One region of the Lichenihabitans psoromatis genome, then DNA from elsewhere that is predicted to be linked to it. Evidence: riboswitches for the same ligand, from Rfam matches in the RefSeq annotation. Region 1 holds a riboswitch; the other holds the start of a gene.

Evidence for each region. A riboswitch is a leader RNA that binds a small molecule or an ion and turns the genes downstream of it on or off. The one in region 1 is predicted to bind thiamine pyrophosphate.
Region 2: it holds a riboswitch for thiamine pyrophosphate, as region 1 does, so the genes downstream of both, thiO (glycine oxidase ThiO) here and EY713_RS01785 (ABC transporter permease) in region 1, are expected to answer to the same signal.

The regions. Positions count from the first base shown of each region.
Region 1 is NZ_CP036515.1:351,150-366,915, reverse strand. It holds gene EY713_RS01795 (TetR/AcrR family transcriptional regulator) at 1-565, shown strand, start outside; gene EY713_RS01790 (cytochrome P450) at 616-2,040, opposite strand; TPP riboswitch at 2,182-2,296, shown strand; gene EY713_RS01785 (ABC transporter permease) at 2,328-3,146, shown strand; gene EY713_RS01780 (ABC transporter substrate-binding protein) at 3,148-4,092, shown strand; gene EY713_RS01775 (patatin-like phospholipase family protein) at 4,163-5,065, shown strand; gene rpsT (30S ribosomal protein S20) at 5,188-5,466, opposite strand; gene EY713_RS01765 (TSUP family transporter) at 5,610-6,392, opposite strand; gene EY713_RS01760 (winged helix-turn-helix transcriptional regulator) at 6,397-6,795, opposite strand; gene EY713_RS01755 (zinc-binding alcohol dehydrogenase family protein) at 6,891-7,904, shown strand; gene EY713_RS01750 (aldo/keto reductase) at 7,959-9,011, shown strand; gene EY713_RS01745 (NAD(+) synthase) at 9,060-11,105, shown strand; partial or broken gene EY713_RS01740 (DUF1244 domain-containing protein) at 11,205-11,489, opposite strand; gene EY713_RS01735 (N-formylglutamate amidohydrolase) at 11,486-12,352, opposite strand; gene EY713_RS01730 (DMT family transporter) at 12,684-13,655, shown strand; gene EY713_RS01725 (DUF1036 domain-containing protein) at 13,666-14,097, shown strand; gene pyk (pyruvate kinase) at 14,195-15,607, shown strand; gene EY713_RS01715 (hypothetical protein) at 15,713-15,766, shown strand, end outside.
Region 2 is NZ_CP036515.1:3,218,986-3,234,751, forward strand. It holds tRNA gene EY713_RS14920 (tRNA-Pro) at 1-62, shown strand, start outside; gene EY713_RS14925 (response regulator transcription factor) at 278-811, opposite strand; gene EY713_RS14930 (ATP-binding protein) at 801-2,141, opposite strand; gene EY713_RS14935 (SURF1 family protein) at 2,168-3,016, opposite strand; gene cyoD (cytochrome o ubiquinol oxidase subunit IV) at 3,013-3,396, opposite strand; gene cyoC (cytochrome o ubiquinol oxidase subunit III) at 3,396-4,025, opposite strand; gene cyoB (cytochrome o ubiquinol oxidase subunit I) at 4,031-6,031, opposite strand; gene cyoA (ubiquinol oxidase subunit II) at 6,069-7,259, opposite strand; gene EY713_RS14960 (MFS transporter) at 7,429-8,766, shown strand; gene EY713_RS14965 (LLM class flavin-dependent oxidoreductase) at 8,732-9,802, opposite strand; TPP riboswitch at 9,919-10,026, shown strand; gene thiO (glycine oxidase ThiO) at 10,090-11,076, shown strand; gene thiS (sulfur carrier protein ThiS) at 11,054-11,251, shown strand; gene EY713_RS14980 (thiazole synthase) at 11,248-12,021, shown strand; gene EY713_RS14985 (thiamine phosphate synthase) at 12,018-12,623, shown strand; gene EY713_RS14990 (GFA family protein) at 12,629-13,123, opposite strand; gene EY713_RS14995 (cytochrome b) at 13,376-13,954, shown strand; gene EY713_RS15000 (RrF2 family transcriptional regulator) at 14,000-14,449, opposite strand; gene EY713_RS15005 (malate synthase G) at 14,644-15,766, shown strand, end outside.

The DNA of each region.
Region 1 (15,766 bases):
CGAGGTTTTCCTGCAGGACGGTTTCGACGCGGCCAGTATGAACGAGATCGCGCGACGGGCCGGTGTGTCGAAGGGCACGCTCTACGTCTATTTCGACAGCAAGGAAGCCTTGTTCGAGGCGTTGATCCGCGAGGACAAGCGCGAGCAGGCCGAGCAAATGTGCCGTTTCGATCACCGCGATGCCGATGTCGCGACCACGTTGCAGGCTTTTGGTGAACGGTTGCTGGAGCGCATGTTGCGTCCGAGTTCGGTGGCGCATCTTCGGATCGTCGCTAGCGTCGCGGCCAAATTTCCGAGTATTGGACGCGCCTTCTACGAGGCCGGGCCAGAAATCGGCCAGACACGCCTCGGCGACTATCTGCGGGCGCAGGTCGATAAAGGCGTGATCTCGATCGACGATCCGGTGCTCGCAGGCGGCTTTTTCTGCGACATGTGCAAACACTTGCTCCTGCCGGTTCTGCTTTGCGTTCAGCAGACGCCGACAAGCGAGGACATCGCGCGTCATGTCACGGCCGTGGTGGCGGTGTTCATGCGGGCCTTCCCACTCACCGATGCGAAACGCTGAGCGTCGGCGCTATCGCAAAAGTATGCTCGGTCCACGCAAAGCGCTGACCGTCAGCGCCGCCGCAAGACCATCGGCATCCCGCCTTTCGGCCGCAGCGAGATGCGCTGGATCGGCATAACCTCGTGCCCTCTGGCGAGGTCCAGCCGGAACGATCGGATGATGGTGGCCAGCATGGTCACGGCCTCTTGTGAGGCGAAGGAGGCGCCGATACAGACGCGCGGCCCAGCCCCGAACGGCAAGTAGGCGAACCGGTCGATTGTGCCTCGCGCCTCGGGCAAAAAACGCTCCGGCCGAAAATTGTCGGGCTGCTCCCACAGCAGTTTGTGCCGGTGTAGCACCCAGGGTGAGATGATGATCCCGGTTCCCGCCTTGATGCGGATATCGCCGATCTGATCGAAGTCTCGCGCCTCTCGGCTGATCGTGGCCGCAGGTGGGTAAAGCCTGAGGGCTTCGTCGAGCACGGCTCGCGTCTGGACCAATTGATCGAGCACGCCCGGCGCCACGATGCCGTCCGGCAACAAGGCATCGACCTCCTCCTCGACACGACGTCGCGCGTCGGGCGCCTGGGACAGCAGATACAAGGCCCAGGTCAACGCGTTGGATGTTGTTTCATGGCCTGCCGCGATGAAGGTCATGACGTTGGCCCTCACCTCGAGTTCACTGAGGCCGGCGCCGGTCTCAGGGTCGGCAGCTTCGAGCAACAAGGTCAACAGGTCCCGTGGCGCGGAGGCGGGATCAGCCTTGATCTGCGCCTGCCGCCGCACGACCATCGCGTCGATCGCATCCTCGAAGAAGGTCAGGGTCGGGCGGGACTGCCATTTCCCGACACGGGGCACCCACTCGGGCGCATCGAGCACGTCGAGCGGGTCGAGCTTGCCGATCACGTCGAGGTAGCTGGTGACCGCCCTCGCGAATTCGTCGGTGGTCCGCGTCAAGCCGTCCGAAAAGATGGTCCGCGCCAGAATGCGAAGCGTGCCGCGCGCCATCTCATTGGCCACATCCACAGTGCGGCCATCACGCTGCCGTCGCCACCGATCGACGAGGTTATGCGCGACATCGGCCATCGTGCCCTGAAATCCAGCGACGTTGCGCGGCGAAAATAACGGCGCCATAGCGCGCCTTTGGCTCCGCCAAAGCTCGCCCTCGGCGAGCAGAAGGCCTTTGCCAAGCCCTTGGGACAGCATGCGCTGCTGCAGGTCGCCCTTCCAGTAATTCGCCGCATTATCGACCAGCACATGCCGGATCAGGGCGGGATCGCTGAATACCATCACGCGGCCGAGGAGCCCGGTTCCGCCCACGACTTTCTCGGTGAAGTGCCGTTTGGTCCAGGTTGTCATCGGATTGTCGCGCAAGGCGCGAAGCAACTCGAGAGGGCCGAGAGGCTGGTCGAGTGGCACAGGGCCCGGCGCCCGTGGGGCGGGACGGCCCTGCCGTGTTTTCAGCGCGATGTCGGATTGCACAGACGTAAAGGTCAAGGCCGAGCCCCCGTCGAAAACTAGATCCTCTACCTAGATAGGGCTCACGGCTGACTTTGCGCCTCGGTCGCTCGAGACGTTTCCGCACAGCGTGCCGCCGAACACGGTTGCGGCCAAGGAATGGTTCGGCTATGGCTCAAACCTTAGTCGTCGGGGTGCCTGGGCGTGAGCCAGGCTGAGACTTCTCGCAAGCCGAGAAAAACCCGTTGAACCTGAACCGGGTCATGCCGGCGGAGGGAACGCGAATGTCGAGGGCACCCCTCTCGAATCTTGTCACTCGTTCACGAATGCTGCCTCGTTTTGTCCCGGCCATAGCTGCGGGGCGCACCGCCCGCCGCGCTGTGCCGATCGCTGGCATCGTTACGGGTTGCGGCGTGCTGTTGGCCTGGGAGCTCGCGGTTTGGCTCTTCGCCGTTCCGGCTTTTCTGCTGCCCGCGCCAAGCCGCATCGCCGTGACGCTGGCGACCCGCTGGTCCATCATCCTGCCCGAGGCTCTCGTCACCTTCGGCGAAATGATCGGCGGCTTGCTGATCGGCTCCGTCTTCGGGATTGCGGCTGCGCTGCTGATGGCGGGATCGCCACGCCTCGAGCGCGCCGTCGGGCCGCTGCTGGTCGTTTCGCAAGCCCTGCCGGTGTTTGCCATCGCGCCGCTGCTGGTGGTCTGGCTTGGTTTCGGCCTCGCCTCGAAACTGGCCATGGCGGCGCTCATCATCTTCTTCCCGGTGACCACGACCTTTTTCGAGGGGCTGCGCCGAACCGATACCGGCTTGCTCGATCTCGGCCGGCTCAATCGCGCTGGCCGACTGCAAACCTTGCTGCTGATCCGCGTGCCTTCCGCACTTCCCGCGCTCGCCTCCGGTCTTCGGGTCGCAGCGGCGGCCGCACCCATCGGCGCCATCGTCGGCGAGTGGGTCGGCTCGTCCTCCGGCCTCGGCCTGCTGATGCTGCATGCCAATGCACGCATGCAGACCGACCTCGTCTTCGCGGGTCTGACGATCCTCGTCGTTTTTTCGATCGCGCTTTGGGGCGCCGTCGGCCTGCTGACACGGCGCCTGGTCTTCTGGGCGCCCGACACCCTGTCGCCCTTCAATCCTCAAGGAGAGTAATGTGTATCGAAATCTTCTCATTGCGCTGGCGCTGCTGATTGGCGTCGGTTGGTCGACCGGCTCCGCGCGGGCTGACGACAAACTGACCGTGATCCTCGATTGGTTCGTCAACCCCGACCACGCCGCGATCGTGATCGCCAAAGAGGGGGGCTATTTCAAGAAGGCCGGGCTCGACGTGACGCTGATCGAACCCGCCGACCCGGCAACGCCCCCGCGTCTTGTTGCGGCCGGGCAGGGCGACATCGCCGTCACCTATCAGCCGACCTTCTACCTCGAGGTGAAGGACGGCATGAACCTGCAGCGCGTCGGCGCCGCCATTGAGACACCGCTCAACACGCTGATCGCGCTGGAAAGCGGCCCGATCAAGACCCTGGCCGACCTCAAGGGTAAGACGATCGGCTATTCGATCGCCGGCTATGAGCAAGCCCTGCTCGAGACTTTGCTAAAGACGGCTGGGCTGACCCTCAAGGACGTGAAGCTCGTCGACGTCAATTTCGCGCTGACCCAGGCGCTCGTCAGCGGGCAGGTCGATGCTGTGATCGGGGGTTACCGCAATTTCGAGCTCACCGAAATGAAGCTCGCGGGTCATCCAGGCCGTGTCTTCGATCCCGAGGATTATGGTTTCCCGCCCTATGACGAACTGATCTACGTGACGACGCCCGAGAAGGCGAAGAGCCCGGCCGTCCGCGCCTTTCTGGACGCCACCGAGCAAGCAACGCTGTATATTCTCAACCATCCCGACGACGCCTGGGCCATGTTCATCAAGGCCTATCCGAAGCTTGATGACGACCTCAACCGGCAGGCCTGGAAGGACACGGTTCCGCGGCTTGCAGCCAGCCCCGCCGCCGTTGACCCGGAGCGCTACATCCGCTTCGCCGAATTTTTGAAGGCCAAGGGGCTGATCGACAAGGTCGAGCCGGTGGAGCGCTACATCGGCGCGCGATGAATCATCGTCGCGCGTGACGATCGAAGAGGGCGCGTCGGGATCGTTGTCGGGTGAATGGCGTTGTCTCGCCATGACAAACCAGACCCTGACACCGACCCGCGCCCTCGTTCTCGGCGGTGGCGGCCCGATCGGCATCGCCTGGCAACTTGGCGTCATTGCCGGGCTGGCCGATAGTGGCGTCGATCTGCTTCAGGCCGACAAGGTGATCGGAACCTCGGCCGGATCGGTGGTCGGGGCGTTGTTGTGTTCTGGCCGCCCCCCGAGCGAGCTCTACACGACCTTCGTGGAGGTGGCGCGCAGGGGAGAGCACGCCGACCCGGATATCGTTTTCGTGGCCGAGGATCTCGCGCCGCTGATCCAATTCATCATGCGAAAGCCGCCTAGCGGTTACGCCGATACGGCTTTGCTGAGCGAAATCGGCGCTTATGCGCTGGCCTCGAAGACCGTCGGCGAACAGCGTTTCGTTGCCGGAATAGCGCGGTTGCTCCAACCCGAAAAGCCGGGGTCCTACCAGATCTTGTCCAACCAGACTTGGCCGGCGCGTTTTGCCTGCACGGCCATCGACGCCGAAACCGGCCTATTCCGCGTCTGGGACGCAACATCCCGCGTCCCGCTCGACCGGGCCGTGGCGTCGAGTTGCGCCGTGCCGGGCCTTTATCCACCTGTGACGATCGGGGCCACACGCTATTTCGACGGCGGGATGCGCTCTCCGACCAATTCCGATCTCGCGGCCGGGTGCGACGAGGTGGTGATGCTCGCCGTCACGGTCCTGCCATTTGCCGATCACATGGCCCATGCGGCGCGGCACGAGGCTGAGCAACTTGGAGTGCGCAAGTGTCGCCTGATCGTGCCGGACCAAAAGTCGCTTGAGGTTTTCGGACCGAATCTCATGGACCGCAATCGCGGTGCGGAGGTCGCGTTGGCTGGCTTTGAACAGGGACAAGCTGAGGCTGCTCGTCTCGGGATCGGCTGAGCCGCGGCCGCTTTCGGATCACGAGCCTTCCAACAGCACCAACGACAAAACCGCGCGGCCTGAGCCACGCGGTTCAATCAAATCACAGGTCAAACAACGGCTCTCTCACGAGGCGCGTTGACTTAGGATGCGGCAGCCTGGTTCAGAGCCTTCGCCTTGCGGGCGAGGCGCGACACCTTACGGGCAGCCGTGTTCTTATGGATAATGCCCTTCTGGGCAGCGCGCATCACGACCGCTTCGGTCTTGATGAGGATCGGACCAACAACCTTGGCGTCGCCAGCCGTCAGAGCCTCTTCCGCCTTACGCAACTGCGTGCGCATCAGGCTCCGTCGCGCGCGATTGACGCGGGTGCGGCGCTCGATTTTACGGACGGCTTTTTTGGCCGAGGAGGTATTCGCCATTGAGTTTGCCTTGGACGGAGGGCTCGTCAGCGAAAAACCCGCGAACGATAGCCGAATGAAGACGGTGCCTTGCGGCCCGAAGTGGGGCGCATATAGACGCAAATCCGCGGTGCCGTCAATCGGCGACGGAGGCCGTCCGCAGATCAGATCACGCCATGCGCCAGGAGCCAGGCGCCGATCGGATGCGTCGGCGCGATCGATAGCCGAACGGCGAGGACGCAACAGACCGTGATGAGCAGAGGCCGGACCAAGCGCGTGCCGTGCCGGATCGTCATCCACACGCCAATCCGGGCGCCGACGAATTGTCCGACCCCCATCGCGATCCCGACCCCCCAGACGATATGGCCCGACAACGCCAGCACCAGAAGACCCGCGATGTTGCTGGCGAAATTCGCGAGCTTCGTATGGGCTGTGGCCTTGAGCAGCCCGAAACCGAGCAGGCTGACGAAGCCGATCGTGTAGAACGAGCCGGCACCCGGGCCGAATACCCCGTCGTAGAAGCCGACAAGCGGCACGATCGTCGCAATAAACCACGGGCGTGGCATCCGCTGGTGCACGTCGAGATCGCTGATCCGTGGCGACAGCAGAAAATAAAGCGCGACGGCCGCGAGCAGGAACGGGAGCGCGATCGTGGCCGCGTCGCGTGGGATGTAGGTCAGCGTGAACGCGCCGATGAGAGCGCCCGACATGGCCGCCACCGCGATGGGCCACATTGTTTTAAGATCGATCCGGCCCGCGCGCGCAAACGCCAGGGTCGCCGACCCTGACCCGAAACTGCCTTGCAGCTTGTTGGTCGCGACCGCCGTCAGCGGATCGAACCCTGCCAGCGCCAGCGCCGGCACGGTCAAGAGGCCGCCGCCTCCTGCGATCGAGTCGATGAACCCCGCCGCGACCGCGACGGCGAATAATCCAAGGATGAGATCCACCTGACTAGGCCTGCGAGTCTTGGGTCGACATCACCAAGGCCGCCTCTGGCTCGGCTGGCTCGGCGGGAACGATCTCGAGATGTTCGTCGCCCCAGGACTTGAGCGCGTTGATGACCGGCTCGAGGCTTTGACCAAGTGGCGACAGCCGGTATTCGACCTTTGGCGGCACTTCGGCATAGACGGTGCGAATCACGAGGCCGTCGCGCTCCAACTCGCGCAATTGATTGGTCAACATCCGCTGCGTCGCGTGGGGAAGCTTGCGGCGAAGCTGGTTGAAGCGAAGCGTCTCCGCCTGCAAGTGAAACAGGATCACGCCCTTCCACTTGCCGTCGATAAAGGCGAGTGCTCCCTCGACGGGGCATCCCGGCGAGCAATCGAAACGAGCATGGCGCGGGCGGGGCATAGTATCCTTTGTGATCCTATGGGCGGTTTATGTGCGTACTTGCCCGTCTTATCCGAAGCGCGACATGGACACTATCGCAAGTTGAGGAGCCTCCCATGCGTGCAGTCGCCTATACCGAACCGTTGTCGATCGATCATGAAACGGCGTTGATCGACGTCGACATGCCGAAGCCGACGCCGATCGGGCGCGACCTGTTGGTCGAGATCAAGGCGGTGTCGGTCAATCCCGTCGATACGAAGGTCCGGCGGGGCGTGAAACCCGAACCGGGGACACCCAAGATCCTGGGGTGGGACGCTGCCGGCATCGTGGTGGCGACCGGACCCGAGGTGTCGCTGTTCAAGGTGGGCGACGATGTGTTCTACGCCGGAGCCATCGATCGACCCGGCACGAATGCTGAATACCATCTTGTCGACGAGCGGATCGTCGGGCCGAAGCCCACCTCTCTCGATTTTGCAGAGGCCGCCGCGCTGCCGCTTACCGCGATCACGGCCTGGGAGGTCTTGTTCGACCGCCTCCGCGTCAACGATCGGCAAAAACGCAAAGGGGACGCGATCCTCATTATCGGTGGCGCTGGTGGCGTGGGTTCGATCGCGATCCAACTGGCGCGGTTGCTCACCGACTTGACCATCATCGCGACCGCATCGCGGCCGGAAACCCAGGAGTGGTGCCGGGACCTCGGCGCCCATCACGTCGTAAACCACAATGTGCCGCTTGCGGCCGAGGTGGCAAAGCTCGGGATCGGTGCCCCCATCTTCGTGTTTTCCACGACCGGAACCGAGGAGCATCTCGCCGACATTGTCGAGCTCATCGCACCCCAAGGCCACCTTTGCGTGATCGACGATGCCAAGACGCTCGACGTAATGGCGTTCAAGCGCAAATGCGTGGCGTTGCATTGGGAGCTGATGTTCACCCGCTCGCTGTTCCACACGCCCGATATGATCGCCCAGCACGAGTTGCTGTCAGAGGTGTCGCGCCTCGTGGATGCGGGCAAGATCCGCACCACGCTGAACCAGACGCTCGGTCCAATCACCGCCGTCAACCTTCGCAAGGCTCATGCGTTGATCGAGACCGGACGCACGAAAGGCAAGATCGTTCTGGCTGGCTTCTAGCCGAGCCAACGAGCGATGCCGCGATCCGGTGGGGAGCAAACGAGGGCGTGAAGAATGGACTATAGGCAACTTGGGCATTCGGGCCTGAAGGTCTCGGTGCTGACCATGGGCACCATGACGTTCGGCGGTCAGGGCGAATTCGGCAAGGTCGGGTCGACCGATACAGCCGGGGCGAAGCGGCAGATCGACATGTGCGTCGAGGCCGGCATCAATCTGATCGATACGGCGGATGTCTATTCGCGTGGGGCCTCCGAGGACATCGTCGGCGAGGTCGTGGCCGGCAAGCGCGATGATCTGCTGATCGCCACCAAGGCGCGGTTTCCGATGGGCGATGGCGTGAACCAGCGTGGTCTGTCTCGATACCATCTCGTCAATGCCTGCGAGGCCAGCCTGAAGCGGCTTCGCACCGACCGGATCGACCTCTACCAACTCCACGAGTGGGACGGGCTGACACCGCTTGAAGAGACGCTCGAGGCGCTCGACATGCTGGTCCGCTCGGGCAAGGTTCGTTACGTCGGCGCGTCGAACTACTCGGGCTGGCATCTGATGAAGGGGCTCGCGATCGCGGCGCGCGACAAGCTTCCGCGCTTCATCAGCCAGCAGATCCATTACACGCTCCAGGCACGCGAGGCCGAACAGGAGCTGATTCCCATCACGCTCGATCAGGGCCTTGGTATCATGGTCTGGAGCCCGCTTGCGGGCGGTCTGCTGTCGGGCAAATATCGGCGTGGTCAGCCGCAGCCCGAAGGCCGCAAGCTGAACGAGTGGAGCGAACCGCCGGTCCATGACGAAGGCAAGCTCTACGACATCGTGGATGTTGTGGTCGACATCGCGGAGAAGCGAAGCGTGTCCGGCGCTGAAGTTGCGCTCGCGTGGCTCCTCGGCCGCCCCGGCGTCAGCACCGTCATCGTCGGGGCACGAACCGACGACCAGCTGAAGAGCAATCTGCGTGCCGCCGACCTCAAGCTGTCGGAGGAGGAGCGCGGTCGTCTCGACACCGTCAGCCAGATGCCGCTCGCCTATCCCTATTGGCATCAGGCGCAGACCGCCAACGACCGACTCGGCCCCGCCGATCTGTCGCTGATCGGACCGCATCTCAAGTCGTAAACCTTCGCTCGACTGGCCCATGCCCCGCTTTTCCGCTAAAAGCGGGGCATGACCTTTCGCTCCATTTACGCTCACGGTTTCGTGCGGGTCGCGGCCTGCACGATCGACACCGCCCTCGCCGATCCCGATCGCAATGCCACATCCATTCTCGACGTCGCACGTCAGTGTCACGATCGTGGCGTCGCGGTGGCCTTGTTCCCCGAATTGAGCCTCTCGGGCTATGCAATCGACGACCTGCTGCTGCAGGATGCGCTGCTGGATGGCGTCGAGGCGGCGCTATCCCGGCTCATCGATGCATCGCGGGCGATGCTGCCGGTTCTTTTGGTCGGCGCCCCCTTGCGGCACGTAAACCGCTTATACAACTGCGCGATCGCCATCCACCGCGGGCGCATTCTGGGCGTGGTGCCGAAAGTCCATCTGCCGAATTACCGCGAATTCTACGAGCACCGTCATTTCGCCTCTGGCCGAGGCCTGGAAGGCGGTCTGATCCGCATCGGCCCGCATGAGGCGCTGTTCGGTCCCGATCTTCTGTTCGTGGCCGAGGACGTGCCGGGCCTGTCGATCCACGTCGAGATCTGCGAGGATCTCTGGGTGCCGACGCCGCCGAGCTCCTCCGGCGCGCTTGCGGGCGCGACCGTGCTGTTCAACCTGTCGGCCAGCAACATCACGATCGGGAAGGCGGAAACCCGCCATCTCCTGTGCAAGGCGCAATCGGCCAGCTGCCTCGCGGCCTACGTCTATGCGGCGGGCGGATCAGGCGAGTCGACCACCGATCTCGCCTGGGACGGGCAGACCTCGATTTATGAAAACGGAGCCGTTCTGGCCGAGACGGATCGCTTCCCGGCCGGCGCCCAATTCGCCGCCGCCGACGTCGATCTCGATCTCTTGCGACAGGAGCGCGCCCGCCAGGGCACGTTCGACGACAATGCGCGGGGCGAGGCCGTGTGGCCCGACAGCTTTCGGCGCGTCACGTTCCGGCTCGAACCGCCCAAAGGCGACATCGGCTTCAAGCGGCCGATCGAGCGGTTTCCGTTCGTGCCGTCCGATGGGGCGCGGCTCGCCCTGGACTGCTACGAAGCCTATAACATTCAAGTGTCGGGCCTGCGCCAGCGCCTCCGCGCCATCGGGGTCAAGCGGATCGTCATCGGCGTCTCGGGGGGCCTCGACTCGACCCAGGCGCTGATCGTGGCGGCGCGGGCCTTCGACCTTCTCGGTTTTCCGCGCACCGATATCCTGGCCTATACGATGCCGGGCTTCGGCACGGGCGACGCGACCAAAACCAACGCCCACCGTCTCATGGCAGCGCTCGGCGTCACGGCGCACGAGCTCGACATCAAACCCGCCTCGAACCAGATGCTGGCCGATCTCGGCCATCCGTTTTCCCGCGGAGAGCCGGTCTACGATGTCACATTCGAGAATGTGCAGGCGGGACTGCGAACCGACTATCTGTTTCGCCTGGCGAACTTCCACGATGGCATCGTGATGGGCACGGGTGACATGTCCGAACTGGCGCTCGGCTGGTGCACCTATGGCGTGGGGGACCAGATGTCCCACTATAACGTCAATGCCGGCGTGCCGAAGACCCTGATCCAGCATCTCATTCGCTGGGTCGGTGCGTCGGGGCAATTCAACGACGAGGTCAAGCAGATGCTGGACGAGATCCTCGGGACCGAGATTTCGCCCGAACTGATCCCGGTCGAAGCGGGCGGAGCGATCCAAAGCACGGAGGCCAAGATCGGTCCATACGCGTTGCAGGATTTCAACCTGTTCTACACACTGCGCTACGGCTTCCGACCATCGAAGATTGCGTTTCTGGCCTTGCGGGCCTGGGAGCGGGTGGAAAATGGAGGGTGGCCGCCGGGATTCCCGGAGGATCTGCGCCGCGCCTATGACCTGCCCGAGATTCGCGCGTGGCTGAAGGTGTTCGTGCAGCGCTTTTTCGGCTTTAGCCAGTTCAAGCGCTCGGCGATGCCGAACGGCCCAAAGGTCGTGGCGGGCGGCTCACTGTCGCCGCGGGGCGACTGGCGCGCACCATCGGACGGCAATGCGCGAGTCTGGCTCGACGACATCGAGCGTCATGTGCCGGAAGCGTAAAGTCGCTCGACCGCAGACGACCGTTCAGCAATCCGCTTTCCGGGACGCGGGATCGACCGCGTCGGGGCTATGCGGCCGTGGGATGTCGGGCGTATGGGCCGCCTGTGCGAAGCGTGTCGCTTGCTCGGGCGTCGCGTCCGTCTGATGCAACGTCTTCCATTGCTCGTAGGGCATGCCGTAGACATGTTCCCGCGCCTCGGCCTTGCTGACCGACAGTCCCCGCTCACGTGCCGCATCCTCGATCCAATTCGACAGGCAGTTGCGACAGAACCCTGCGAGGGTCATGAGGTCGATGTTCTGAACGTCGCTCCGGCGCAGCAGGGCGGTAAGGCGGCGGAAAGCGGCGGCTTCGAGTTCGGTGCGGGTCGTATCATCCATCGTCATGGCAAGGTCTCCTCTAGGCGCGGGCGGGGCAGATCGGCATGCGGGACGGGCCGAGGCGGTTGACCGGCCCGGCTCGGATGGTGGGACACGACATGAAGAGGCGCCTTGGCCAGGATCGGGCCGAGAAGGCGCGCCAGTCGTTCGCCCCAGGTGGCGGCGGTCTGCGGCGTCGCGATGAGATCCTGCCGCACCTCGATCAACACATTGGCGAGACCGCGTCGGGTCGCATGAGTGTCGATCGTGTCGCCGGGCAGGGCCCCGTCGTAAGGCTCGTTGTCGCCGACCCGGTCGGACGCGGGTTGCAGATCCGGCTCATGAGCCAGCGCGTCGAGCAGGGGCTTGGTCAAGCGGGGATCGGCATCCCACAGCAGCCCGATGTGCCAGGGGCGGACGTGCCCCTTCAGGCTCGGGGTGAAGGAGTGCATCGATACGATCGCCGGAACGATGCCGGTCGCCATCATGCGGTCGAGCGTCTGATCGATCTGGTCGCGGTAGGGTTGCCAATAGGTGCGGCGGCGATGCTCGATTTCGGCCGCGTCGATCCGTGCATTGCCCGGCACGATCGCACCGTCCGACAAGCGCATGACGAGCGTGGGATCCTCGGCCCCGCGATTGGGGTCGATCAGCAGCCGCGAATAGGTGGCGAGCAGGGCCGGCGCGTCGAGCAACTCGGCCATGCGGCGCGTCGCGTCCGCGGCCCCGATATCATAGGCGATGTGCCGCTCGAACTCGCCGGCGGGCAATCCCAGATCGCCGTAGCGGGTCGGCAGCGCGTTGGACGCATGGTCGCAGAGCAACAGCAGACCGCCATCGAGACGGCCGTCGATCGCAACGACCGGAACGTCGGGGTAGGCATGACGCATCAATCGAAACACCTTGTTGTGACCGACGTCTGATCTCTGCCACGGCGGAATGGGACCAGCTCACAATAGTCACGCCCTCGCCAATCTGCCATAGAGACCTCTCGCCGCCGCGTCGTTCTCCCGCCATCGAGACGGCCGTCGATCGCAACGACCGGAACGTCGGGGTAGGCATGACGCATCAATCGAAACACCTTGTTGTGACCGACGTCTGATCTCTGCCACGGCGGAATGGGACCAGCTCACAATAGTCACGCCCTCGCCAATCTGCCATAGAGACCTCTCGCCGCCGCGTCGTTCTCCCGCCATCGTCCCTTTGCCCGCAAGGCCGTTCATGCGTTCCGTATCGATGCGTTCCGGTCGTGCCGCGCCCGTCGCGGCCTTGCTGCTTGGAGCGCTTGCGATGGGCATTTCGCCGATCTTCGTGAGGCTGGCGGAGGTCGGGCCATTCACCAGCGCGTTCTGGCGCATCGGCCTCGCGATGCCGCTGCTCTGGACCTGGATGACGCTGTCCGAGCGCAACCGACCGGTCGGGACATCCAAACCCGTGTCCTTTCCGCGCGCCACGGTCCTGGCCGGCGTCATCTTCGGCGCCGATCTCTTCTTTTGGCACCTCTCCATCGCCCATACGACGATCGCCAATGCGACATTCTTCGCGACGGCGGCCCCGGTCTGGGTCGTCGTCTTCGGTTGGCTGTTGTTCCGTCAACGCGTGACCTCGGCGGTCATGATTGGGCTGGGTCTCTGCCTCGTCGGGGGCGCCGCGCTCGTGATCCAGAGCATGCAGGTCGATCTGTCGCGTCTGCAGGGTGATGCCTATGGCGTCATTACCGGCGTGCTGTTCGGCCTATACTTTCTTGCGGTCGGTGCGGCCCGCCGCACGTCGAGCGCCGCACGCGTCACGTTTGAACTCAGTCTCATCGCGGTCGCGATCCTGTTCGTCGCGGCGCTGGTTCTCGACCATGATTTCCTCCCCAAACACGCAAGCGGCTGGGCGGCCCTGTTGGCGATCGCCTGGATCAGCCATGCGGGTGGTCAAGGCTTGCTGTCGATCGCGCTCGGGCAATTGCCTCCGGTTTTTTCGTCGTTGGTGATTTTTCTCGAAGCCATTGTGGCGGCCCTGTTCGCCTGGGCGGTGCTCGGTGAAGCGGTGACCAGCGTGCAGGCGATTGGGGGCGCCTTCATCGTTCTCGGGATCTGGATCGCGCGTCCACGCACCCCCGCCGTAACCGAAACCTCAGGCGGTTCGTCGCTTCGCCATGTTGTCGACCAGGATCGCGTGTTCAAAGACGCAGAAATCAAATAAGACGAGCCCCATGAATCGCTTTCACCTTCTGGCTCTCGCGGGCGCGCTTGCGTTCGGATGCCCTGTCGCCGCTCATGCGGACTTTCGCCTCTGCAACAACACATCGAGCCGGGTCTCGATCGCGCTCGCCTATACGGATGGGCAAGCGTGGCTGACCGAGGGTTGGTGGAACCTGAAAGCCAACGTCTGCGAGACGCTTTTGCGAGGTCCCCTGGCGGCTGAATATTACTACGTGTATGGCATGGACGAGGGTGGCGGCGAGTGGAAGGGTAAAGCCTTCATGTGCACGCGCGACCACGAGTTCCGGATCGAAGGCCGCCAGGATTGCTTCGTGCGCGGTTTCGATCGGACTGGCTTCTTCGAGGTCGATACCGGCAAGGATTCCAAGAACTGGACCGTGCAACTAACCGACCCGGTCAATCCCGGGGCGCCTAAACCCTAACAAGCGCGGCCAACAGGACGCGCCGACAACCGAGCGGATCATCGCAAGACCGGGCACCATGGGCCGGGTCGATCCTGCTCCAATCAAGAGGCCGAGTATGAGACGCCACCGCCGTGTGAAGATCCTGGCGACATTGGGTCCTGCATCGTCCGATCGGGCCATGTTGGCCAAACTGTTCGAAGCCGGCGCCGACATCTTCCGCATCAACATGAGCCATTCGACGCATGATGCGATGCGCGATCGCATTCGAATGATTCGCTCGCTGGAAGCCGATTTCGGCCGCCCGATCGGGATTCTTGTCGATCTGCAAGGCCCCAAGCTTCGCGTCGGCCAGTTCAAGGACGGCGGGGTCGAGCTTGTGAAGGGCGCGACCTTTGTGCTCGACAGTGATCCCACGCCCGGCGACATTGATCGCGTTCACCTGCCGCATCCCGAGATCCTGCGGGCGCTACGGCCCGGCCATGTCATGTTGATCGATGACGGCAAGATCAAGCTGCACATCACCGAGTCCACGCCCGAGCGCTCGGTCGCGGTAGTCGATGTGGCGGGTCGGATCTCGAACCGGAAAGGGGTCAGCCTGCCCGATACGGAAATCCCGGTCTCCGCCATGACCCCGAAAGACCGCTCCGACCTTGACGCGGCTCTGAACGAGGGGGTCGATTGGATCGCCGTGTCGTTCGTGCAGCGGGCCGACGATGTGGCGGAGGTCAAGAAGATCGCGCGCGGCCGCGCCCTGGTGTTGGCCAAGATCGAGAAGCCGCAGGCGATCGCTCGCCTCGACGAAATCATCGAGGCGTCGGATGCTCTCATGGTGGCGCGCGGTGATCTCGGCGTCGAAATGCCGCTCGAAAAGGTGCCTGGTCTTCAAAAGCGCATCACCCGCATGGCGCGCCGCCTCGGCAAACCCGTGGTGGTCGCGACCCAGATGCTGGAATCGATGATCTCGTCCCCGGTGCCGACCCGCGCCGAAGTGTCGGACGTGGCGCAGGCCGTATTCGAGGGCGCCGATGCGATCATGCTGTCGGCCGAAAGCGCCTCGGGGCAATTCCCGATCGAAGCGGTCGCGACGATGAACCGGATTGCCGAGGAGGTCGAATGCGATCCCCTCTATCAGACCATCATCTCGGCGCAGCGTACCCCGCCTGAGGCGACCGGAGCCGATGCGATCGCCTACTCGACGCGGACGGCTGCCGAAACCCTCGACCTCAAGGCGATCGTGGCCTGGACGTCATCGGGCGTGACCGGGCTTCGCATCGCGCGCGAACGACCCAGCATCCCGATCCTCGCGCTCACCCCGAACATCGACGCCGCTCGCGGCCTGTCGATCGTCTGGGGCGTGCACGCGCTGGTGACCGACGATGCGCGGGACGTCGACGACATGGCCTTGCGGGCCTGCACGGCGTCGGTCGACGAGGGCTTTGCCTCGAAGGGCGAGCGCATCGTCATCGTGGCGGGCGTTCCATTCGGTTCGCCGGGTGCCACCAACATGATGCGTCTGGCTTTCGTCTAACCGTTGCGACGCGCCAGCCGGAGTTGAACGGTTTTGGTTGCGCCGCGTTGATGATCAGAACGGCCGGCAGATGATCCTCTGCCGCCCGCACTGAAAGGAAGCATCATGCGGTTCATCATCATGTCGGCGGCGGCCCTTTGTCTCCTCGGTTCGGCTGCG
Region 2 (15,766 bases), 1.8 Mb from region 1:
CCTGGTAGCGCACCTCGTTCGGGACGAGGGGGTCGTAGGTTCGAATCCTATCACTCCGACCAGATTTCTTGTTGAGATCAATGTTGCAAAGGCCGCCTTCGGGCGGCCTTTCGCGTCTTTCTCTTGCAGTCTCACGCTTTCAAATCCTGAATTTGATCCGTGCGGCTCCTCGCCGTGCAGCGGATTGTCGCCCCGATAGAGCGGGTCCGTCAGACGCGACGGAGTGCCGCGCAGGCAGAGGGGATTGCGCGAGCGAAAGGCTGGGCCGCGCGGCAGTTTACTTGACCTGTCGTTTTTCCAGTTTGCGGGCCAGCGTTCGTCGATGCATCCCGAGGCGACGGGCGGCCTCGGATATGTTGAAATCGGTCGCGGCCAGCATTTCATGAATGCGCTCCCACTCGAGCGTCTTGATCGAGGTTGGACGCTCCGTCAGCGGCACGTCGGTGTTGCCTGCGGCCTTGCCGAACGCGGCCTCGATATCGTCGGTGTTGGACGGCTTGGCGAGATAGTGACAGGCCCCCAGCTTGATGGCCTCGACCGCTGTCGCGATGCTGGCGAAACCCGTCAGGACAACGATCAGCATCTCGGGATCGTGTTCGTGCAGCGCTTCGAGACAGGCAAGGCCCGAGGCTCCTGCGAGCTTGAGATCGACGACCGCATAACCGGGCGAGCGTGTTTGCAGCAAGGTGTTGACCGCGTCGATCGTCGGCGCGACCACGACCTCATACTCGCGGCGCTCGAACGAGCGCTTTAAAGTCTTTGCGAAAGCTTCGTCGTCGTCAACGACAACGAGAAGGCGGTCAGGCGGCATCAAGCCTCCGCGTTTCAAGCTCCAGCGCCGCAAGCGGGAGCGCCAGGGTCACAACGGCGCCGCCGTCTTGCCGATTGCGGAATTGGACCCGGCCACCAAGCTTTCGAACGACGTTCACGACCAAGAATAGGCCGAGACCGCCGCCGCGGCGACCCTTGGTGCTCTGATAGGGTTTCCCGATCTGCGCCATCATGTCTTCCGGAAAGCCCGGTCCGACGTCCGTTACCGATAAGACCAACATGTCATCGACGCGCGTCGCCGAAAAGCCCACCCAGGGCGGTGAAGCCTCGAAGGCATTGTCGAGAACATTGAAGATCACCTGCTTGAGCGCCGTGTCCGAGACGATCGGAACATCCGAGCCGAAGGCATTGTCGTAGGAAAGATTTGTGGCCGACCGTGCTGCCCGCCAGTCAACGACAAGGTCGTTGAGGAATGTATGCACGGTCGTGACGCCCGCCGATTCCCCTCGGGTCTCACCCGCTGAAACCAGGATACCGGTCACGATTGCTTTGCAGCGCTGAAGTTCAGCCTGCATGGCATTGATATCGTCGGCCAGATCCGGATCGGCAATCAGGCGCGGCATACGGCGCCAGTCGCCCAGGATCACCGACAAAGTCGCGAGCGGCGTGCCGAGTTCATGCGCTGCGCCAGATGCGAGCAACCCCATTCTGACAATGTGATGTTCTTCAGCGGCCTGTTGTCGAAGGTCGGCCAGCCGCGCGTCGCGCTCACGCAGATTGAAGTTGATCCGGGTCACGAACACGACCAGCAGCGCCGCGTCGAGCATGAAACAAATCAGCATTCCGTCAATATGCATGCTGAACAGCGCCTCGACATGGTGATCGAGCAGATCCAGCGGTCTGTACAGGAAGGTTAGGCCGGCAAAGCAGAGGGTCGCGAGCGCCACCACAACCCAGGTCGACCAGGCATCGAGAAGCACGGCCCCGATCGTGACCTGCAGCAGATAGAGGAAGGTGAACGGGTTCGTAGCGCCGCCGCTGAGGTAGAGTTGCGCCGTGAGGGCCGCGACATCGAACACGACCGCGACGAACAATTCAGAATTGCTGACGCTCGATCGTGTCCAGAGCCTGAGCAAGCTGGCGATGTTCAGCGTCACCAGCGCCGCCAGCACTGCGGCCATGCCACCAAACGGCAGCGAGATCCCAAGCCCGTAATGCACAGCAGCGATCGTGGCGATCTGGCCGATGACCGCAATCCAGCGAAGCTGGATCAACAAGAAGAGGTTTTTGCGTCCGGCCATGTCGGCGTTCGGCGGAGCGCCAGACGGGTCATACGACGCAAGCGACGGTCCGAGCAGACGTTCGAGCATGTCTTGGCCCCGAGGGACGCGCCATGTCACGAGAGATTGACCGGTGTTCCGCCAGGGCCGGTGCGATGGCCAGAGACACGGTCAGCGGATGATGTGATGTGACGCAGCCGAAGCTCGTCACGCGCGAGCCAGACGACCGCTCCAGCCAGCATGGCCGCGAGCCCGAACCAAGTGAGCGCATAGACCAGATGATTGTTCGGGAATGATATGACGGTGAGCCCGCCCACCGGATATTTGCCAACCTTCGGATCGAAATCCGCATCGACGAAATAAGGCACAACGTCATCGAGGCCGATCTCGGCCGCGATCGCACCGACGTCGCGGGAGTACCAGCGTCCGTTCGTCGGATCGTTGTGACGAAGGAAGCCGCCGCCCGGTTCCGTCATCCGCAGCAGGCCCGTCACGGTGGTGGCCCCGGTCACTTCACTGTCCCGCCGCGTCTCTCGGTCACGACGCTCTGGCGGCACGAAGCCCCGATTGACCAATACGGTCCCGCCCGAGTGCAGCTCGAAGGGCGTCAGCACCCAAAAGCCTGGGCCGAGCGCCGTGACGGCTTGAACGAATGTTTCGCGACCATTGTCGAAGCGACCATCAAGGCGCAGATGCCGATATTCATCTGCCTCAGCCGTGATGCCGGACCACGATCCCAGCCCCGGCGCGGCGAGGGGCGCTGCGTGAACCCGCTCATTGACCCGGGCGATCAGGTCAAGCTTCCATTGTAACCGGTATAGTTGCCAAACCCCAAGTGCTGACAGAACCGCGATCGTGAAGAGTGCAAATGCCCCGATCAAAGCCAAGGACCAAAGCGAGCGTGGTGAGGGCGCGGCGAGATCCGCGCCCGCCACCACCGGCGCGTCACTTCGGTTGCGTGTCACGGCATGTTGCGCATGTCGTGGACCGACATGGGCATCATGTTGCTGTTGAGATGGTACATGACCCAGATGGAGCCCGATAATGTTATGACCAGCAAAACCATTGTGAAGATCAAAGCCAACATGGTCCAGCCGCCCTCAGACTTCGTGTTCATATGAAGGAAATAGACCATGTGGACCACGATCTGAACGGCCGCCAAACCCATAACCGCGAAAGCCGTGATCCGCGTATCGTCGAAGACATGCCCCATCACCAGCCAGAACGGAATGGCCGTGAGGATGACCGAAAGGACAAACCCGGTCAGATAACCATTGAGGGACCCATGCCCGGCTTCGTGGTGGTCCGGGAGAACCTCGACATGAACGGCATTATTCGCGGTCATCAAAGCACACTCAGGAGGTAGACGAACGAAAATACGCCGATCCAGATCACGTCGAGGAAATGCCAGAACATGCTCAGGCACATCAGACGGCGCTTATTCTCAGGCACGAGACCGCGTTGACCAACCTGGACCATCAAGACGATCAGCCAGATGATGCCGAGCGAGACGTGGATACCGTGCGTGCCAACAAGGGTGAAGAAAGACGACAGGAAGGCACTGCGCTGCGGTCCCGCACCCTCATGGATGAGGTGGATGAACTCGTTGACCTCGAGGCCAACGAACGCTGCGCCAAACAATCCGGTGATCGCCAGCCACATCAGCGTCGTGCGCTGCTGCTGCTTCTCCATGGCCAGCATGGCGAACCCGTAGGTGATCGACGACAGCAGCAACATTGAAGTGTTGAGCGCGACGGTCGACAAATCGAAGAGATCCGCCGGCGACGGCCCAGCCGCATAATTGCGACCAAGGACCCCGTAGGTCGCAAAGAGGACCGCAAAGATGAGACAATCGCTCATCAGATAGATCCAGAAGCCGAGCATGGTGCCGCCTTCGGCGTGCCCATGCTCTTCTGCCACGTAGAACGTCAGCGGTTCATCGCCTGTGGTGACGGCGCTCGATGCGTCGGTCATCGCCTTTACACCTGCCCTGCGAGAATCTTCGTCCGGCGGCTCTCCGCCCGGACCACGTCTTCGACCGGGATGTAGAAATCCCGATTGTAGTTGAAGGTATGCAGGATCGCGACCGCGAGGATGCTGACGAAGGCGAGAACCGCCAACCACCATATGTACCAGATCATCGCGAAGCTGAAGACGGTGCTGAGCGCCGCCAGAACAACGCCGGCCCAGGTGCTCCGCGGCATGTGGATTGCCTTGTAGCCCTGCAGGGGTCGAACATAGCCCCGCTTCTTCATGTCGGCCCACGCATCAAGGTCATGTACCTGAGGCGTGAACGCGAAGTTATATTCGGGCGGCGGAGAAGCCGTGGACCATTCGAGAGTCCGGCCGCCCCACGGATCGCCGGTCAGGTCCGCAAGCTCTTCACGGCGCATGATGCTGACCACGATCTGCACGATGAACGAGACAATGCCCACGAGGATCAAAAGTGCGCCAAAGGCGGCGATGATGAACCAGATCTGAAGCGAGGGATCATCGAAATGGCTGAGGCGCCGCGTGACGCCCATTAGGCCGAGCACATAGAGCGGCATGAAGGCGACGTAGAAACCGACGACCCAGAACCAAAACGACATATGACCCCAGAACGGATCGAGCTTGAAGCCGAAGGCTTTCGGGAACCAGTAGGTCACGCCCGCCATCAAGCCGAACACGACGCCGCCGATGATCACGTTGTGGAAATGCGCGACCAGAAACAGACTGTTGTGCAGCATGAAGTCGGCCGGGGGTACCGCCAGGAGAACGCCGGTCATGCCGCCGATCACGAAGGTCAGCATGAAGGCGACAGTCCACATCATCGGCAGTTCGAACCGAATGCGACCCCGATACATCGTGAAGAGCCAATTGAAGATCTTGGCCCCCGTCGGGATCGAGATGATCATCGTCGTGATGCCGAAGAACGAATTGACGTTTGCACCGGACCCCATCGTGAAGAAGTGATGGAGCCAGACGAGATACGACAGGATGGTGATCACCACGGTCGCATAGACCATGGACGCATAACCGAAGAGGCGCTTGCCGCAGAAGGTCGACACGACTTCCGAGAAGATCCCGAAGGCCGGCAGGATCAGAATGTAAACCTCCGGATGGCCCCAGATCCAAATCAGATTCACGTACATCATCGGATTGCCGCCGAGGTCGTTCGTGAAGAAGTTCGTTCCAGCATAACGATCGAGAGACAGAAGCGCCAAAACGGCGGTCAGAACCGGGAAGGCCGCGACGATCAAAATGTTGGTGCAAAGCGCCGTCCAGGTGAAGATCGGCAGCTTCATCATCGTCATGCCAGGCGCCCGCATCTTCACGATGGTGGCGATCAGGTTGATGCCGGACAGCAACGTCCCGATACCGGCGATCTGCAGGGACCAGATGTAATAATCGACGCCGACACCGGGGCTGTAGGACGCGCCGGAGAGCGGCGGGTAGGCAAGCCAACCGGTGCGTGCGAATTCGCCGATGAACAGCGACAGCATAACCGTCACGGCACCGCTCGCGGTCATCCAGAAGCTGAAGTTATTCAGGAACGGGAATGCCACGTCTCGTGCACCGATCTGAAGTGGCACCACGAAATTCATCAGACCAGTTACGAACGGCATCGCCATGAAGAAGATCATGATGACGCCGTGAGCCGTGAAGACCTGATCATAGTGGTGCGGCGGCAGATAGCCGTCGTTGCTCCCGAACGAAATCGCCTGCTGGCTCCGCATCAAGATCGCGTCCGAAAAGCCGCGCACCAGCATCACGATGGCCAAGACCACATACATGATGCCGATCTTCTTATGATCGACACTCGTGAACCACTCGCTCCAGAGGTATCCCCAGAGGCGGAAATACGTGAGGGCACCGACGACCGCGATGCCGCCGAGAGCCACGACGATAAACGTCATGACCACGATCGGCTCGTGCGGGATGGCTTCGAGCGTCAGTCTGCCGAAGATCAACTGCTGAAGATCGAGATTGGCGAACATGGGATCCGTTCGTTTGTTGTGTTCGTAAGTGGGTGAATTACTTCGTTAACTGGACCGGGGCCGGGCTGTCCGGTTTCATGCCGGGCATGTCGTTCATGTCGGACGCTGAACCATTCTGGTCTCCCGTCGAAGGCGCCTTTTCGTTGACGATGGGCGACAATGCACGAGGCTTCATCCCCTCGGGCTGAACGTTGGAGTTCGGCGGGCGACCCGAGGCCGGGAAGGTGGCTCCGGACGCTTCGTCCCCATTCTCCATGCGATGGTTGTCATATTTCAACCGCTCGAAATTCGCTTCACTGTCCTTGCCGGCCCCGCCCTTGGCGTCGATCTGCATCATCTCGTTGACGCACATCTTCCCTGGCATGGCGCAGAGATTGAGGATCGCGTCATACAGCCCGGCCTGTGTCGATGAGAAATAGCGGACGGGTTCTTTTTCGGAAGGCTTTTCCAGCGCGACATATTCGGTCTTATCGAGCGGCGAGCCCTGCTGCTTGAGCTTCTCGACCCACGCGCCAAAATCCTGATCGCTCAAGGCGTTCATTTTGAAGTGCATGTGCGAGAAGCCGGCCCCGCTGTAGTTTGCGGAAAATCCTTCGTAAGTACCGGGTTCGTTGATGACCGCATGAAGCTGCGTCTGCATACCCGCCATGGCATAGATCTGTCCGGCAAGAGCGGGGATGAAGAATGAGTTCATCACTGTCGCGGACGTGATCTTGAACTGCACCGGCACGTCGACCGGGAGCGCGAGTTCATTGATCGAAGCAACACCCTGGTCGGGGTAGAGGAACAGCCATTTCCAGTCGAGCGCGACAACTTCCACCGTCAGCGGCTTGATCTTGTCCGAGGCCGGTATGGTCGCGCTGATGCGTCCGATCGGCCTGAACGGATCGAGCAGATGTGTGCTGATCCATGTCAAAGCACCCAGCGCGATGATAATCATCAGTGGCGCTGTCCAGATCAACACCTCGAGCTTGGTCGAATGATGCCACTCCGGGTCGTAGACGGCGGCGGCGTTCGATGCGCGATAGCGCCACGCGAAGAGGGCCGTGAACACCATGACGGGCAGGATGATAAGCAGCATCAGCAAGGTCGAGATGATGATCAGGTTGCGCTGCTGAATCGCCACGTCGCCGGACGGGCTCATCAGAACCGCGTTACAGCCACCTAGAAAACTAAAGAGCGGGAGCATCATGAGGATGCGAAGTAATTTCACGGGCGACCAAACCATCTTTTTGCTGCGCTGCACACGATCTATCTACGGGACCTGATATTTGGGATTGGACGTTTTGTCCAAGCGCAGCAGTTTGACGCTGCGGGCGCACAGGTTCTATCTGGTGCGCGGCCCGAAACTTACCGGCGCCCGATCGATCGTTGAAACTCACGTTAGGAAATGTGGCATGGCCGCGAGTAGTGGGAATGTGGCCTCGTCCTCGGCTCTCGAGCGGGATGCGAGGCTCGTTTCGTCCGACGAATCGCATGTGTCGCCCGGTGAGATTGCGATTGGCGTGGTGATCGGTCGCACCTCGGAATCGTTCGACTTCTTTGTCTTCGGTCTCGCCTCGGTCCTCGTGTTCCCGGAACTCATGTTTCCGTTCACGGATCGACTGACCGGAACTCTCTATTCCTTCGCGCTCTTCGCCCTCGCCTTCGTGGCGCGTCCGATCGGCTCCATCATCTTCATGGCGATCGACCGCCGCCATGGCCGAGGCGTGAAGCTGACGATCGCACTATTCCTGCTCGGTGGATCGACGGCCGCGATCAGTTTCCTGCCCGGTTATAATGACATCGGTATTTGGGCGATCGTCCTTGTGTCGATTTTCCGGTTTTCACAAGGCCTCGCCCTTGGTGGAGCCTGGGATGGGTTGGCGTCCCTGCTGGCGTTGAATGCCCCCCACAACCGGCGCGGCTGGTACGCGATGATGCCGCAGCTCGGTGCGCCGTTCGGCTTCATCGTCGCAAGCGGGCTGTTCGCGTTCTTCCTGCTTAACTTGACCCAGGCCGACTTCCTGAGCTGGGGCTGGCGTTATCCGTTCTTCGTGGCCTTCACGATCAACGTCGTGGCCTTGTTCGCCCGCTTGCGCCTCATCGCCACGGAAGAATTTGCGCGCCTTCTCGCAAATCGCGATCTCGTACCGGCGCGCGTTTCAACGATCTTGCGGTCGCAGGGCTACGATCTGCTGCTCGGCGCTTTCATTCCGCTGGCGAGCTTTGCCCTGTTTCACCTCGTGACGATCTTTCCGCTGTCCTACATCGGCTTGTTTACAAACCGCACACCGGCCGACTTCTTGTTGTTACAGCTCGAAGGTGCCGTCGTCTGCGCCTTCGCCGTGATGCTGTCGGGCGTACTGGCGGATCGGATCGGTCGCCGCAATCTCATCGGGACCTGTGCTGTGGCGATCGCGGTGTTCAGCTTCCTGACCCCGATGTTGCTCGGCGGCGGTGCGTCCGGGCAGACCACCTTCGTTTTCCTCGGCTTCGCGTTGCTGGGATTGTCGGTCGGCCAATCGGCCGGGTCGATTGCGTCGAACTTCTCCAGCGAAAACCGCTACACCGGGTCTGCCTTGACGTCGGATCTCGCCTGGCTCTTCGGTGCCGGTTTTGCGCCGCTTGTCGCTCTTGGCTTCTACAGCCGCTTCGGCCTGTGGGCGGTTGGTGCCTATCTCTTGTCCGGCGCGCTCTGCACCTTGGCGGCGTTGGCGGTCAACCGCCAACTCGAAGCGCGCGGGATCCGCTGAGCGCCTCGTCGAGGATGGTTCGCACGAGCGGAATGACACGCGTTCCATAAAGCTCAATGTTCCGCATGAGCTTGTCGTGGGTGAGCGGACCGGCGCTGTATTTGAGATCGAAGCGAGACAGCCCGAGCGCGCTGGCGGTCCGGGCGATCTTGCGGGCGACGGTTTCGGGGGAGCCCACATAGAGGGAGCCGCGATCCGCCTCCTGATCGAACTCGGACCGGTCCATTGGCGGCCATCCGCGTTCAGCGCCGATATGGTCGCGCATGCGCTTGTAGTCCGGCCAAAGCTCTTCGCGCGCCTGCTCGTCTGTTTCGGCGATATAGCCGGGCGAATGCACCCCGATCGGCTGAACCGGCTGCCCCATTTGGCCGAACGCCTGTCCATAAAGATCGACATAGGGTTTGAAGCGCGTCGGGTTGCCGCCGATGATCGCCAGCATCATGGGCAGGCCGTGCTGCGCCGCACGCACCACGGAAGCCGGGCTGCCACCAACCCCAACCCACGTCTTGAGCGAGCCCTTCTCGAGCGTCGGATAAACGCGCTGATCTACGAGCGCGCCGCGCGTCGTCCCGCGCCACGTGACGGCATCCTGTCGGATCAGCGCGGCGAAGAGAGCCAGCTTTTCTTCAAACAAAGTTTCATATTGGTCGAGTTTATAGCCAAACAGCGGAAACGACTCGGTGAAAGAGCCGCGCCCGACGATCACTTCAGCGCGCCCGTTCGAGATCGCATCGAGCGTAGAAAATCTCTGGAATACGCGCACGGGATCGTCCGAGCTCAGCACCGTCACGGCCGATCCGAGCCTGATGCGGCTCGTTTGCCCAGCGATCGCGGCCAAGACGACGTCCGGCGCCGAGACCGCGAAGTCGCTGCGGTGGTGTTCGCCGACCCCAAAGAAATCGATCCCGACCTGGTCCGCCAGAACCGCCTCGGCGACGACATTGCGGATCACCTGGGCGTAGGGCAGGAGGGTTCCGTCCGGGGCGGCCGTCACGTCGCCGAACGTATCGAGCCCGAGTTCAAGTCGCTGTCCCATGCCGTGCTCCTTCGCGTGACGAGTAGAGCGTCGGCCGGTCTGTCGCAAGATCGGGGAGCCGCATGAGATCGCCGGTCGAGGCGGCATTGCCTTCGCGCCGGGGTCTGCCTATCTTTCGATTGTCCGAGGGGTGTCTTGCAGGGGCGGGACTGAGACGGCACGAGCCGAACCCTTCGAACCTGATCCGGGTCATGCCGGCGAAGGGACGGGACCGTTGATGTTGAACCGCTACCCTTTTTTCCATAGTTGCTTACGGTCCGTCGCGGCCGGCGTTGGCGGCTGACGCCATGCGGGTCATCGTCGTGGGAGCCGGCGTCGCCGGGCTTGTGACCGCTGTCCAACTCGCCGAGCGCGGCGCTTCCGTCGACGTGGTGGATCGCGGCGCTTACCTTGGCGCGGCATCCTGTTCTTGGTTCGCCGGAGGCATGCTGGCGCCGTGGTGCGAGGCCGAAAGCGCCGAACCCGCTGTGACCCATCTCGGCCGGATGGCGCTCGATTGGTGGCCGGCCCATATCGCCGGGACTGTGGCTTTAGGCACGCTCGTGGTCGCGCCCCCGCGCGATACAGCCGAGCTGTCTCGCTTTTCGAAACGCACCACCGATTTCGAGTGGCTGGATCGGGACGCGGTCGCGCGCTTGGAGCCGGATCTCGACGGGAGGTTTCGCAAGGCCCTGCTCTTTCCACGGGAGGCGCATCTCGACCCGCGCCGCGCCTTGGTCGCTCTTGCGGCTCGTCTCGAGCAAATGGGCGTGCGGATCAGCTTCGATCGCGATGTGTCGATCCCGGATCTCGACGCGGATCGGATCGTCGACTGCCGGGGCTTCGCGGCGGCGGCAGACTTGCCCGACCTCAGGGGCGTGAAAGGCGAAATGGTCGTGATCCGCACACACGAGATCAAGCTGCATCGGCCGATCCGAATGCTTCACCCGCGCATCCCGCTCTACATCGTGCCGCGCCAGGATGGCTTGTTCATGATCGGAGCGACCTCGATCGAAAGCGCCGATCGCAGCCGCATCACAGCGCGGTCGATGATCGAGTTGCTCAGCGCCGCCTATGCGCTGCATCCTGCCTTCGGCGAGGCCGAAGTGGTCGAGATTGGCACCGATGTGCGGCCGGCCTTTCCCGATAATTTGCCGGCTATACGCCGAGACGGGAAGATCGTCAGGCTGAATGGCCTCTATCGCCATGGATTTTTACTGTCGCCGGCCTTCGCGCGCATGGCGGCCGACGCTGTGTTCGAGGAGACTGATGGTGCAGATCATGTTGAACGGTGAGGCGACGGATCTTGCGGCCGATACGTTGGAACAAGCGTTGCAGGAATTGGACCTTGGCAAAGCCGTGGTTGCTACCGCGCTGAACGGGGATTTCGTTCCGGCACGGCTCCGGAGCGTAACCGCCCTTCGTCAGGGGGATCGTATCGAGATCGTCGCGCCGATGCAGGGAGGATAACGATGTTCTATGGGGTCGAACCAAAATCCCGCTTCCTGCTCGGGACCGCGCAATATCCCTCGCCCGCAATTCTGTCCGACGCCGTTCGTGCATCGCAGGCCGAGATCGTCACGGTCTCGTTGCGGCGCGAGTCGGCGGCCGGGCGAGCCGGTCAGGCGTTCTGGACGTTGATCCGCGATCTCGGCCTTCGCGTCTTGCCAAATACGGCCGGGTGTCACTCGGTCAAGGAGGCGGTGACGACCGCCCATATGGCGCGGGAGGTGTTCGATACGCCGTGGATCAAGCTCGAGGTGATCGGTGAGGCCGATACGCTTCAGCCTGACGTTTTCGGCTTGGTCGAGGCGGCGCGGATCTTGTGCGGCGAGGGCTTTGAGGTGTTCCCCTATTGCACGGAGGACCTTGGTGTCGCCGAACGGTTGGTCGAGGCGGGCTGCCGGGTGTTGATGCCATGGGGCGCGCCGATCGGATCCGGCTTGGGCCTCAACAACCCGTTCGGTCTCCGAACCCTGCGGGCGCATTTTCCAGACATTCCGTTGGTGGTCGATGCGGGCCTCGGCTTGCCGTCGCAAGCCGCGGCCGCGATGGAACTGGGCTATGACGCCATCCTGCTAAATACGGCTGTGGCCAAAGCCGGTGATCCCGTCGCAATGGCGCTCGCATTCGCCAAAGCGATCGAAGCGGGACGTCTGGCCTTCGAGGCTGGCCCCATGGAAACGCGAGATATGGCGGCCCCCTCGACTCCCGTGCTCGGGCAGGCGGTGCTGGCATGATGCTGGACCGATTCTACCCCGTCGTCGGCGACGCCGAATGGGTGAAGCGGGTGCTCGCGGCGGGCGCGCGGCTCGTGCAATTGCGGATGAAGCATCAGGATACGGAACAGCAGGTCGTTCAGGCGAGACAGGCTCGCGACCTCTGCGCTGCTGCTGGCGCGACGCTCGTGCTAAATGATTTTTGGGAACTCGCCATCACTGAAGGCATCGGCGTCGTTCATCTCGGGCAGGGCGACCTCGTCGATGCTGACCTCGCGGCTCTGCATCGCGCCGGCATCAAGGTCGGGCTGAGCACGCATGATGATGACGAGCTTGATCGGGCGCTTTCGGCACGGCCGGATTATGTTGCGCTCGGCCCGATCTACCCGACGACCCTCAAGGTCATGCCATGGGCCCCGCAAGGGCTCGATCGCATCGGCATTTGGAAGCAGCGGATTGGTTCGGTGCCGCTCGTCGCGATCGGCGGGATCACACTCGACCGTGTCGCGCCCGTTCTCACGGCCGGCGCCGATAGCGTCGCTGTTGTGACCGATGTCGTGAAGGCAGACGATCCCGAAGAGCGGATCAAAGCCTGGGTCGCGGCGACACGCGCCGCGGCGTAAGCCGCTCAGTCGATCCACAGACCGCGCGAGCGGTGCCACTCCTCGATCGACTGTTCCGGATAGCGTGCGAAGGTTTGATCCTTTGGGCCGATTGAGGCGTCGACCCACTCCGGTTTAAAGTCGAGCATGAGATGCACTTTCTCAAGCGCTTTCGGGAGGGGCGTGTCGATGACGGCCGCCAGGGGATGGATCAGGTCTGGCCAATTCTCGTCGTAAAGCCACAAAGCGGATCCGCATGTTGAACAGAAACTTCGCTCGCCTGAGCTGATCTCGACTGAGCCGTCATCCTGCTCGATCTCGGCCCGATAGACCGCAATGGCATCCTGGCCAGTCACCTCGAGACTGTCGGCTACGCCCATGATGTTGATCGCGAAGCCGCCGCCCCCTGTCGTCTTTCGGCAGATCGAGCAGTAGCACAGCTGGTAGGGGACGGGCGTATGGCTGTCCAAGGTGAACCTGACTGTGCCGCAGCGACAGGATCCTTGCAGTTTCATCGGCATGGGAGGTTCATCTCGATGGCGTGGTTTCGATTTTAGAGCGCATTCGACCCCTGATACCATGGAGCGTTCCGCCAGCATCGTAAAGCGACCGCAACGCAAGCGGACCGGGTAGCCCGGCCCATTTGCCACACCGCTCCGCCATCGCGATGCCAGACGATCGAGCGATGGCGAACGCCGCAATTTAGCCCGGTCCGACCGGGAAAGCCTTTGCGGTGCTGGCCGCCCGGAGGCCGCGTCGAAATTGGATTTGGAATGACGACCCTCGACCTCGACATCGTCCGGCAGCCGGCCGAGCCTCTCCCGCGCTACGACCTCGTCCAACGCGGCTTTCACTGGAGCATGGCAGTCATCATCATCGCCGCCATGTTGATTGGCCTCTACTGCGCCTATCAGCCGCCCGGCCAAGCGACGCGACGCTTCCTGTTGGAGTGGCACAAGTCGCTCGGCATGACGGCGCTGGTCCTGATCGTGCTGCGGATTGCTTACCGGCTCGCCAAGGCGGCTCCGCCTTATCTGGACCGGTTGGGCCGTCTCAATCATGCGGCGGCGTCCGCTGCCCATCTCGGCCTCTACGCGCTGATGCTGTTCATGCCGCTCACGGGCTATTGGAACTCGGCGGCGGGCGGCTACTCGCTACCGTTCTTCTGGCTGTTCCAGTGGCCGCGGATCGTGCCGGTCGACAAGGCGGCGTCTCACGTTGCCGAGGAGCTGCACCTCTGGGGCGCCTGGGCGATCTATGGCGTGGTGGGGCTGCATATCGCGGCCGCGCTGTGGCATCATTTCATCAAGCGCGATCATGTCCTTGACCGGATGTTGCCCCGTTCCCGGTGACGGCATCGCTCTCGGTTCGAGCAGAGCGCGAAGCTCGGCCGTTTATCAGATGTCGTATGTCAACGAGTCAGATTGCAGGTTGCCGAGAGCCCGCATCTCGGCGAGTGATCGGTTGTCGAGCACGCGGGCCGTCGCGTCGCGAACTTCCATCATCATGCGGCGAACCGTACAGGTGGCTTCATCGTTGCAGTCGAGACACCGCCGATAGTATTTCCGGCTGGCACAATCGATCGGCGCAAGCGGTCCATCGAGAATACGCACGATCTCGCCCACGCTGATTTCGCTTGGCGGTTTCGCGAGCGCGTAGCCACCGCCCTTGCCCTTCTTCGAGACGACGAGACCCGCGACGCGAAGCTCCCCCAAAATCGCATCGAGAAACTTTTTGGAAATCGAGTTTTCGTTGGCGATGAAGGTGACGAGTTCCGGTTGACCCGGCTTACAGCCCGCGAGATGCACCATGGCCTTCAGACCATATTTTCCCTTCATGGTCAGCATGAAGAGAACTCTGGCGCGGGACAGTCGTTCGGTAAGGGCCAGTCAAACTGCCCCAGGAAATCACGGTGCGCCATGGCGGGATTATGTGCCGCGCCCGCTTGGTGTACAAGGCTTGCCACACAGAATGACGGCCCTGAAGCGGTGAGGCCGTCTTGTATGACGATCAGTCGAGACCCATCACCAGGAGCACACCAATGGACAGGACAACGACCGCTGGTCTAAGCGTCGCGAACGAGCTTTACGCTTTCCTCGACGCGAAGGTGCTGCCCGGATCGGGCGTTCAAGCGGCTCGGTTCTGGACAGGTTTCGCGAGCTTGATCAAGGCGTTGGCGCCCCGCAATCGTGAGCTGCTTGCGATTCGCGACGACCTGCAGGCGCGGATCGATGCCTACCATCGGGACGGCAAAGCGATGCAGGGCGAAGCCTATCTCGGGTTCTTGCGGGAGATCGGCTATCTGCTGCCCGAGGTGACGGATCAAGCGATCAGCACCTCCAATGTCGATGACGAGATCGCCCGCATGGCCGGGCCGCAGCTCGTCGTTCCGATGTCCAACGCCCGCTATGCCTTGAATGCCGCCAATGCCCGGTGGGGTAGCCTCTACGATGCGCTCTATGGCACGGATTCGATTCCCGACGAGGGTGATGCCGCGCGTGGCAAAGGGTTCAACCATGCGCGGGCCGCCAAAGTGGTCGACGCCGCCAAGGCGTTCCTCGACAAGGCCCTTCCTCTGGAGCAAGGCTCCCACACGCAGGTGATCGGCTACTCGGTCGTCGATGGGTCGCTGAAAGCAGATCTGGCCAAGGGCTTGGCTCCGGTCGGCCTAAAGAACTCGGCGGCCTTCGTTGGCTATCGCGGCGCGGCACCCGCGCCAGAGGCCGTGCTTCTGGTTCACAACGGCTTGCATGTCGAACTCACGATCGATCGAACTCATGCGGTTGGTCGGTCCGATCCCTCCGGTCTTGCCGATGTGGTTCTCGAAGCCGCCGTCAGCACCATCGTCGACATGGAGGACAGCGTTGCCGTGGTCGATGCCGCCGACAAGACCGCGATCTACACAAATTGGCTCGGCCTGATGGACGGCACGCTTTCGGCCACCTTCAAGAAAGGTGGCGAGACGCTGACACGGCACCTTAACAAGGACCGGGTCTATACGGCACCGGACGGCACCGGCGAGGTGCGCTTGCCCGGTCGCAGCCTGATGCTGATCCGCAATGTCGGCCATCACATGTATACGGACGCGGTGCTGGACGCGGCCGGTCAGGAGATCCCGGAAGGCTTTCTCGATGCGGTCGTCAGCGTTTTGATCGCCAAGCGCA